Regions from separate parts of the Fictibacillus enclensis genome, predicted to be linked through region 2. Evidence: riboswitches for the same ligand, from Rfam matches in the RefSeq annotation. Region 2 holds a riboswitch; each other region holds the start of a gene.
The links. A riboswitch is a leader RNA that binds a small molecule or an ion and turns the genes downstream of it on or off. The one in region 2 is predicted to bind S-adenosylmethionine.
Positions count from the first base shown of each region.

Region 1: it holds a riboswitch for S-adenosylmethionine, as region 2 does, so the genes downstream of both, QNH15_RS22030 (alpha/beta hydrolase family protein) here and QNH15_RS19280 (homocysteine synthase) in region 2, are expected to answer to the same signal.
Region 3: it holds a riboswitch for S-adenosylmethionine, as region 2 does, so the genes downstream of both, QNH15_RS16505 (methionine biosynthesis PLP-dependent protein) here and QNH15_RS19280 (homocysteine synthase) in region 2, are expected to answer to the same signal.

Region 1 covers NZ_CP126109.1:4,236,365-4,239,643, forward strand. The annotation lists gene QNH15_RS22025 (bile acid:sodium symporter family protein) at 1-666, opposite strand, end outside; SAM riboswitch class I at 889-995, shown strand; gene QNH15_RS22030 (alpha/beta hydrolase family protein) at 1,127-1,936, shown strand; gene QNH15_RS22035 (thermonuclease family protein) at 2,053-2,823, shown strand; gene QNH15_RS22040 (putative protein N(5)-glutamine methyltransferase) at 2,851-3,279, opposite strand, start outside.
Region 2 covers NZ_CP126109.1:3,675,151-3,678,429, forward strand. The annotation lists gene QNH15_RS19280 (homocysteine synthase) at 33-1,337, opposite strand; SAM riboswitch class I at 1,430-1,533, opposite strand; gene QNH15_RS19285 (acrylyl-CoA reductase family protein) at 1,897-2,886, shown strand; gene QNH15_RS19290 (helix-turn-helix transcriptional regulator) at 2,981-3,279, opposite strand, start outside.
Region 3 covers NZ_CP126109.1:3,128,055-3,131,333, reverse strand. The annotation lists gene QNH15_RS16520 (MFS transporter) at 1-36, shown strand, start outside; gene hxlA (3-hexulose-6-phosphate synthase) at 33-671, shown strand; gene hxlB (6-phospho-3-hexuloisomerase) at 668-1,216, shown strand; SAM riboswitch class I at 1,292-1,406, shown strand; gene QNH15_RS16505 (methionine biosynthesis PLP-dependent protein) at 1,486-2,604, shown strand; gene metC (cystathionine beta-lyase) at 2,597-3,279, shown strand, end outside.

The DNA of each region.
Region 1 (3,279 bases), 560 kb from region 2:
ATCCACATGCTTCAGATAAGGAGCTGCCACCGATGCATTAATCGCGACTACGACTGCCATACAAATTTTCGATACAGGGGCGATCCGTTTTCCCAACGTCAATTTGATGTTTCCCTTCGTCTTGTGATTTAGGATCATGCCTACAATGGAAGGAATGACAATCATAACCAGCAGGTCCTTGACCATCGGCCATTCCTCGATGGCTACAGACTCTCCGACAAAGAGAGAAAGGCTGTATGGAACCACAAGAGGCGATAACAATGTATCAATTAATATGATGGATAACGCAAGGGTGCTGTTTCCTTTATAAATGGAAACCCACATGCTGCTTGTGATTCCGCACGGAATGACCATAGCAAGCACCAGTCCGGTAATGGTGTAAGGATCGGTGGAAAACGCAATGTGTCCCACTGCCCACGCCCACAAGGGCATAATAACGTGCAGAATGGCCAACCCAATAAAAATGGGGATAGGACGAGACAACGTATTGCGTAAATGGGTAAAGTTTGAGCCAAGGCTGCCCGAAAATGTCATAAACGCAAAAATCCACGGAACGAGAAACAGAAAGTTTTTTAGCTCATGTGTCAAAAGCATGCCCAAGAGTACACTGACCGGGGTAATGAGTGGCATGAATCGCTCTAGCTGATGATTAATCTTTTCTAACACGCTCAACCTTCTTCCTAATCATTCTATTAATCTACTATGTTATTATTTTACAATATAAAAGATTTAATGCCAACATACTTTAATGTACTGCAGAAGAAAAGGAAGGGACAAATGCATTATTTTTGATACCTTTTTTTGAAAAGGTTCATATTCTATAATCAACTTATCTTATACAATTGACAAACTATTAAAAATATCATACATTAAATTAAAATTCTATACTTCTTATCCAGAGAGGCGGAGGGAATTGACCCTGTGAAGCCTCGGCAACAGACTCCCTTAGGAGCACTGTGCCACATTCAACAAGCTGCTGGCTTGAAAGATAAGAAATGTGTTGACGTGATTCGTTCATTCAACCCCTTCTTATGTTTCAGGAAACATAAGAAGGGGTTTTTATTTACTTTAATTCCTACTAAAAAGATAAGATTAGTTAATTATAAAGGATTGAGGAGATGTTCATATGGAAAAGCAAGGTTGTTTTCTATGGAAGGATTGCAAATTAACCGCCACCGTTCACTATCCGCGGCACACCTTAGGGATTCCCCAGGCCAAATTGCCGATTGTCATCATCTGCCACGGTTTTACAAGCAACCGAATCGGTGTGGACCGCCTCTTTGTAAAAACGGCCAAGCAGCTTTCCGCGAGCGAGTTTGTCGTTTTGCGTTTTGACTATGCCGGCTGTGGAGAAAGCGAAGGCAGCTATGGAGAAAATACATTTCAAGATTTAATCAGTCAGACACAGGCTGCTATTAATTATGCCTCAAAGCTGCCCTGCGTCGATTCCAGGGAGATCATTCTCCTTGGCCATAGTTTGGGAGGAGCCGTGGCGGTTCAGACTGCGGCAGTCGATCCGAGGGTAAAAGACCTGATTCTCTGGGCTTCGGTAGGAAATCCCTACCATGATATCGTGAATATTGTTGGAAAGGACGAATGCCAAAGTTTAACGACAAAAGGGTATGTTGATCATCTGGGATATTCATTAAAAGCTGATTTTCTCCAGTCCCTTCAATCCTACCAGCCCATGAAGGAGCTGGCACAGTTTACAGGTGACATTTTACTTCTCCATGGAACAGAGGATAAAGACATTCCAAGCGTATACTGCACCCAGTTCTATGACAGCGGCTCCCATAGAATTCATGGAACTAGTGAATGTAAGCTCATTAAAGGAGCGAATCATACCTTTTCTTCTATCCATCATTTTAATGAACTTCTTACCAATACATTGAACTGGCTTAACCGCCAGTCAGCCACAGACCGCATCACGATCTAATCGATCATGATGCTTTTTTTATTGAAAAACACTCTGTGAGTGAATAACGTAGTATAATAGCTTTTGTGATTTTACAAATTATCGGCAATACATAGATAGAGGAGAGAACGAAGATCGTGGAAAAAAATTCCCCTAAAAAGCTGCTCGGTATAGCAATGGTATGTTTACTAGCTGTGTTCGCTGCCGCATGCTCACCGGTTCAGGAGATCAGCATTCCCGATGGGCAGAGCGCTGCGATTAAAGGAACACCCGCAACTGTCACATATGTAGTAGATGGAGATACACTCGATGTTAAATTCAAGAATGGAAAAACAGAACGTGTCCGTATGCTGCTCGTGGACACTCCCGAAACGAAACACCCAAGGCTTGGTGTTCAGCCATTCGGTCCGGAGAGTTCAAAATTTACAAAAACACAGTTAACCGGTAAAAAAGTAGGCGTTGAGCTGGATATTTCCGAACGTGACAAGTATGGAAGACTGCTTGCTTACATATGGATTGGCAAACAAAACTTTAACCAGCTGCTTTTGGAAAAAGGACTGGCCCGGGTGGCTTATGTGTATCCGCCCAATACAAAATATGTAGACCAGTTCCGCGCCACACAGGAAAAAGCCCAGCAAAAAGGCATTGGCATCTGGTCCATCGAGAACTATGCCCAGAAGGACGGTTTTCATGAAAATTCCAAGAGCCCATCTTCTAATGAAAACAAACAGCCTGCCAATCCCCCTTCAAATGAGAAACCCAAAGGAAAATGCAACATAAAAGGCAATAAGCAGTCGATGATCTACCATGTTCCCGGCGGCCAATCTTATGATGTAACAAAAGCCGAGGTCATGTTTTGCTCAGAGGCAGAAGCCCAAAAAGCCGGTTACCGAAAAGCAAAAAGATAAGACGCCAGACGGGTAAAGCCAGATCAGCTAAAACGCGCTGATCCGGCTTTTTTGCTTTGTGCCAATAACCACTGTTGCTTGGAGCTCTGAGGAACAGACCACTGTTGAACTCAGGCCCTGCTCCTGAAAAATCCGCCATGTTTCTGCTGATTGGCGGGAGCTTGTTTCCATGAGCAGACTTCCTCCAGGTGCGAGCCAGGATCCTGCTTCAATCGCTGCCCTCCGCTGGATATCATGTCCGTCCAAGCCGCCATCCAGCGCTATCCGGTCTTCATGCATACGCGCTTCTGCCGGAAGAGATGACAGTGCATTCGTAGGAACGTAAGGGGCGTTTACCACAAGAACATTGACGCTTCCAAGCAAGACTTTTGGCAGCGGCTCATATAAGTCCCCTTCAAAAACCTTCCCGTCCGCCTTGCTAACATTCCGGCGCGCGCATATTACAGCTGCAGGATC
Region 2 (3,279 bases):
GTTTTTTTCTTTTCTTTGTTGGGTATGACGTCTTATTGACCGCTTGGAACAGGGCTGATGACAGCAAGCGCCTGTTCGAGATCATAAATAATATCATCAATCGTTTCAATACCAACCGAAAGTCTTACCATCTCAGGAGCAACTCCTGCTTTGCGCTGCTCTTCCTCAGTCAACTGCTGATGCGTTGTACTCGCAGGGTGGATGATGAGGGATTTTGAATCTCCTACATTGGCAAGGTGGGAGAAAAGTTTCACATTTTCGATGAGTTTGCTTCCTTCTTTGACTCCGCCTTTTACACCAAACGTAAGAATCGCTCCAGCACCTTTTGGCAAATATTTGTTTGCCAGTTCATGGTATTGGTTGTCCTCGAGGCCAGGATAGTTGACCCAATCAACTGCAGGATGCTGCTGCAGGAACTTCGCCACTTTCAATGCATTTTCGCAATGGCGTTCTACCCGCAGAGACAGTGTCTCCAGCCCCTGAATGAACAAGAAGGAGTTGAATGGCGATACGCAAGATCCAAGGTCTCTTAAAAGCTGAACACGTGCTTTAATGATATACGCCAATGGTCCGACCGCTTCTGTATAAACTACGCCTCCATAGCTGTTATCCGGTTCTGTCAATCCTGGAAACTTGCCGTTGGTCCAGTCAAATTTTCCGGAATCAATAATCAAGCCACCAATGGACGTACCATGCCCGCCGATAAATTTGGTTGCTGAATGGACTACAATATCGGCTCCATGTTCAATCGGACGGCAAAGATAAGGTGTGGCAAATGTGTTGTCCACAATCAGCGGCACACCCGCTTCGTGTGCAATATCCGCAATCGCTGAAATATCCGCCACATCAATCTTTGGATTTCCGATGGTTTCTATATAAAGGGCTTTTGTTTTTTCTGTGATGGCATCCTTAAAGGATTGCAGGTTATCGAGCTCAGCAAAGTTCACATTTATCCCAAGCTTTGGCAGCGTATTGGCAAACAGGTTATACGTTCCCCCGTACAAGGATCCTGAGGCAACAACCTCATCTCCGGCACCTGCAATATTTACGATGGAATAGGTAATGGCTGCCTGACCGGACGCAACCGCAAGCGCCCCAACTCCTCCTTCTAGCTTGGCGATGGTCTGCTCAAACGCGTCCTGCGTCGGGTTCATGATCCGGCTGTAGATGTTTCCGAATTCTTTTAGTCCAAACAAATTCGCAGCATGCTCTGTGCTGTCAAACTGATAGGATGTTGTCTGGTAGATCGGAACTGCTCTTGCCCCTGTTGTTGGATCCACTTTTTGCCCCTCGTGCAATGAAATCGTTTCAAACCCGTATTCTCTTTCTTCACTCATGTTCCATCTCTCCTTCTTAATATGTATTTGTTCATTAAGAGCCTATAAAAAAGACCCCTTCCAAAAGAAGAGGTCGCAGTTTTCACCGTCGGCTCTCATCTTTCAGAACATACTGTTCTGCTGAAATTAGCACCATGCATTTCCTGCTGGTTGCCGGGTTTCATCGGGTCAGTCCCTCCACCTCTCTGGATAAGATACATCTGAATATTAAGTTAGTTTGAATAATACTGAACTTTATCCTTCGTGTCAATTGTTTTTTATTTTTACAGAGTTTTGCCTTGGCGAAAGTTTTTTTGTAGCCATCATGTAACCCGCGATTGAATAAAGATAATTTGTGTTTCCTAAACCACCAGGTTAAAAGTATAACTAAAATTCCCAGGACAGCAGCGATTAATAAAGGTATTCCAACAAACATTTTCCTTCCCCCTGCCTTCATCAATACAACAACCTTTTTTAAACATATATGTAAAATAATAAAAATAAATATTTCTGCCGTTTAACCCGATCTGATGAAAGGGTATTACTTATTAGATGATAGTCATATAAAAGGAGGAATCTCATGCCATTTCAAGCCATCGTTCTCGAGAAAAACAATGATCAGGTCGATATTACAAAAAAGGAGTTATCTCTCGACGATCTTCTAGAAGGCGAAGTCACCATAAGGGTGGCTTATTCAAGCGTCAATTATAAAGACGGACTGGCAGCACAAAATAAAAGTTCCATCGTAACCCACTACCCCATGATTCCCGGAATTGATTTGTCAGGAACCGTTTCCCATTCTTCTTCACCTGACTTTCAGGAAGGGGACAAGGTTCTTGTAACGGGCTATAAGCTCGGTGTTTCCCATTTTGGCGGGTACAGTGAATACGCAAGAGTTCCCGCGGAATGGGTGGTTCCCCTTCCCGAGGGACTAACGTTAAAAGATGCAATGCTATATGGAACTGCTGGCTTCACTGCTGCACTGTCGGTCCATCGCCTTCAGGAGCACGGTATAACTCCAGAAAGCGGCTCTGTGATTGTGACGGGAGCAACCGGAGGCGTGGGCAGCCAAGCGGTATCCATGCTTTCCAATCTTGGCTACCGTGTCACAGCAAGTACCGGCAAGGAATCAGAGCACAGTTATTTAAAAGAACTTGGAGCGAGTGACATCATTGACCGTGATGAAGTGGTAAAAAAAGACAACATACCCCTTTATTCCCAGCGCTGGGCAGCAGCCGTTGATCCAGTAGGAGGAAAAACACTTGAATTCCTGCTGAGCTCGATTCAATACGGCGGTTCTGTTGCGGTTTCCGGACTAACAGGGGGAACCGATGTTCATACCACAGTATATCCCTTTATTTTACGAGGGATCAACCTTCTCGGAATCGATTCGGTTTTTTGCCCGGCAACAGTCAGGAATACCATTTGGGAGCGCATTGCCACAGATTTAAAAACTGAGCATGCAGGGGATATAATGGGACAAGAAGTCACCCTTGATGAGCTTCCGGATATTTTACGCGCTACGGTGGAAGGCAACAACAAAGGACGCGTGATTGTAAAGGTTCAATAATGAATAAAGAAAGGAGCCTGCAGAAAAAAACAGGCTCCTTTCTTTATTTACTACTAAAAAAGAAACCCTATCGACTGCTCTGCCGTTAGGGTATTTAAGCGTTTTTCTCTTCAGAAATCAAGTATTTGCAATAGGAGCCGCCTTTTGCCAAGCACTGTGTCCGTTCGACCTTCTCTGTGCCAAGCATTTTTTGGAACAGAGACAGTTCACAGGAACAGGCCTGTTGGTATTCATTTGCCACTTTGGCAATAGGGCAGTTAAACTCCTTTAATTCAAATTGTCCGTCTTCGGTCTTTTCCCATTCCACCATATAGCCGGCTTCATTTTGGATCGTGGCGAGTTCAGCAACTTTTTCCTCGAAGCTTTTATTCTCCATCCGTTTTTTATACTTTT
Region 3 (3,279 bases), 550 kb from region 2:
GAAGCGAAAAAGAGAATGGAGGTTGTTTCTCAATGAAGATTCAGCTGGCCCTGGACCGGATGACGATTTCTGAGGCAATTGAAACGGCAAAAGAGGCAGAGCAATATGTTGATCTTATCGAAGTCGGTACTTCATTAATTAAGGAATATGGTGTTGAGAGCATTTCTGAGATTAAAAAAAAGTTTCCGTTAAAACCAGTGCTGGCAGATATGAAGACCTTTGATAATGCAGCCTATGAATTTTCCATAGCCTTTGACGCAGGAGCAGACATGGCAACTGTCATGGGGGCGGCTCCCCTCGTAACGATTGAAACCTGTTTGAAGGTTGCCGAGGAAAATGGAAAAGAAGTGATGATTGATCTGCTAAATGTTTCATCTGAGCAAATGCAACGGCTGCTAAGCTATACATCTGCCGTATTTTGCGAACATGTAAGCAAAGATGAACAGGAGTCAGACAACAAAACGATGGAGAAACAGAACAAAGAAAGGCTTCCTGTTGACCGACTGGCCCTTGCAGGGGGAATTGCTTTATCCACTCTCCCAATGGCTGCCGAAAAAAATCCGGAGATCATTGTTGTCGGGTCCGCCATTACGAAAGCTGCGAATATCCAGGAAGCAGCCAAACAGATGTATACAGCTTGGAAAACGATTCGGACAGGAGAAAATGTATGAACGAACTGAATGTGATTGTAAAAGAGATGCAGGGAGTTATTGAGAAAATTGGAGAAGAAGAGATTGAGCGTTTTTATTCAGAACTCCAAAATACAACGAGAATCTTTGTGGCTGGCGAGGGAAGGTCGGGGTTTATGGCAAAAGCATTTGCCATGCGCCTGATGCACCTGGGCTATAACGTCTTTGTCATTGGTGAGACGGTAACTCCCTCGGTAGCCGAGGGGGATTGTCTTATCGCCATTTCGGGTTCCGGATCCACACAATCCGTCATCCATCAGGCGGAACGGTCAAGGTCGGCAGGCTCCAAAGTAGTATGCATTACAGCAAATGGAGATTCTGCTCTGGCACAAGTGGCTGATACATGTTTTGTCCTTCCGGCAGCTACAAAGAAAAGGGGAGAGAATGAAGCCAAAAGCATACAGCCACTCAGCTCCCTTTTTGATCAGTGTCTTCATGTGTTTTGCGATGCGGTATGTCTGAGGAGCAGCACACAGAAAACGCTCAGCCATGAGGAAGTTCTGTCCAGGCACAGCAACACGGAATAAAAATATAAAAAGAAAGCTTGAAACATTCAGATAATTGCGGTACACTAGGAACTACAATTTGATACGGATTAGATTTTCTTATCAAGAGAGGTAGAGGGAATGGCCCGATGAAACCTCAGCAACCTTCAGTGATTTCTGCTGAAAAGGTGCTAAGTCCAGCAAGTTCGATGACGAACTTGGGAGATAAGGAGAACGACAATTTGATGGTATTCAAAAGTCTTCTTCTTAAGAAGGCTTTTTTATTTTTTCTTTTGACTTAGGAGGCTGCCATGTATAAAACAGAAACAAAATTAGCTCAAATTGGAAACCGAAGTGAAGACCGCACGGGAACGGTTAATCCGCCCGTTTATTTTTCTACAGCATACCGCCATACCGGAATTGGAGAATCAAGTGGTTACGATTATATTCGAACAGGCAATCCGACACGTGAAGTGCTTGAAAAAGCGATCGCCGATCTGGAAGGAGCAGACGCCGGGTTTGCCTGTAGCTCGGGGATGGCGGCCATTGCGGCCATCCTCTCCCTCTTTCAATCAGGTGATGAATGGATTGTATCCAGTGATTTGTATGGCGGTACCTACCGCCTGCTCGAAGAAGGATACAAAAAATGGGGATTGTCCAGTAACTATGTAAACACGGCAGACGTAGCCGAAATTGAACAGGTGATCACTGAAAAAACAAAAGCCATCTTTTTAGAAACGCCGACCAACCCGCTCATGGAGGTATGTGATATTGAAGCTGTTGCACGTCTCGCCAAGAAACATGGGTTGCTCGTTATCGTTGATAATACCTTTTATACCCCTTTGCTGCAAAGGCCGATCGAGCTCGGAGCGGATATTGTAATCCACAGTGCAACGAAATACCTCGGAGGACACAATGATGTGCTCGCAGGTCTGATTGCGGCCAAAGGCGAGGAATTGTGCCAGGAGCTCTCGTACCATCACAATGCCTCAGGTGCCGTGTTAAGCCCGTTTGATGCCTGGCTTTTGATGCGCGGAATGAAAACATTGGCCCTTCGAATGAAAAAACATGAAGAAAACGCTAAGGTGTTGATTCAATTCCTGCAGAATCATGAAGGTGTAGATGACGTCCTTTATCCGGGAAGGGGAGGCATGATCTCTTTCCGGCTGAAAAAAGAGGAATGGGTCCCCCGTTTTTTGAAGTCTGTAAATCTGATAACCTTTGCCGAAAGCCTGGGCGGGGTTGAAAGTCTGGTAACGTATCCCGCGACCCAAACACATGCGGACATTCCTGAAGAAATACGTACAGCACGCGGAGTTTGCAACCGGCTTTTGCGTTTATCTGTTGGTATTGAAGACGAAAATGATTTGATTAACGACTTAAAACAAGCGCTGGACATTGTCCAGAAGGAGGCTGTAATTTATGAGTGACCATAACTGTCATACCTTTCAAACCAAATTGCTGCATCATAAACATAAAACCGATCCGGCTACCGGCGCGGTGAGTGTGCCCATGCATCTGTCCTCCACGTTCCATCAAGAGGATATTGATCAATTTGGAAAATATGATTATGCACGGTCTGCCAATCCGACAAGAGAAGCACTCGAACAGCAAATCGCTGAGCTCGAAGGCGGATGCAGAGGCTTTGCCTTTGCATCGGGCATGGCAGCGATCTCCACGTCATTTCTTCTTTTATCCCAAGGAGATCATATGATCATATCAGAGGATGTGTATGGCGGTACGTATCGAATGGTCACACAGGTGCTTTCACGACTGGGGATTACCCACACTTTTGTCGATATGACTGACCTTGATGCCGTAGAACAGGCAATCCAGCCCAATACAAAAGCCTTTTATATTGAAACGCCTTCCAATCCGCTTTTAAAAGTGACCGATATTCGGGCAGTGAGCGAGCTGGCGAAGGAGAAAGGTGCACTAACCTTTGTAGACAATACCTTTTTAACACCGGCTCTTCAGCAGCCGTTGTCGCTTGGAGCGGATATTGTTCTTCACAGTGCAACCAAATTCCTTGCCGGGCATAGTGATGTGGTGGCAGGTCTGGCCGTGGTGAAAGATGAAGAGTTGGCTGATCGCCTTTACTTTTT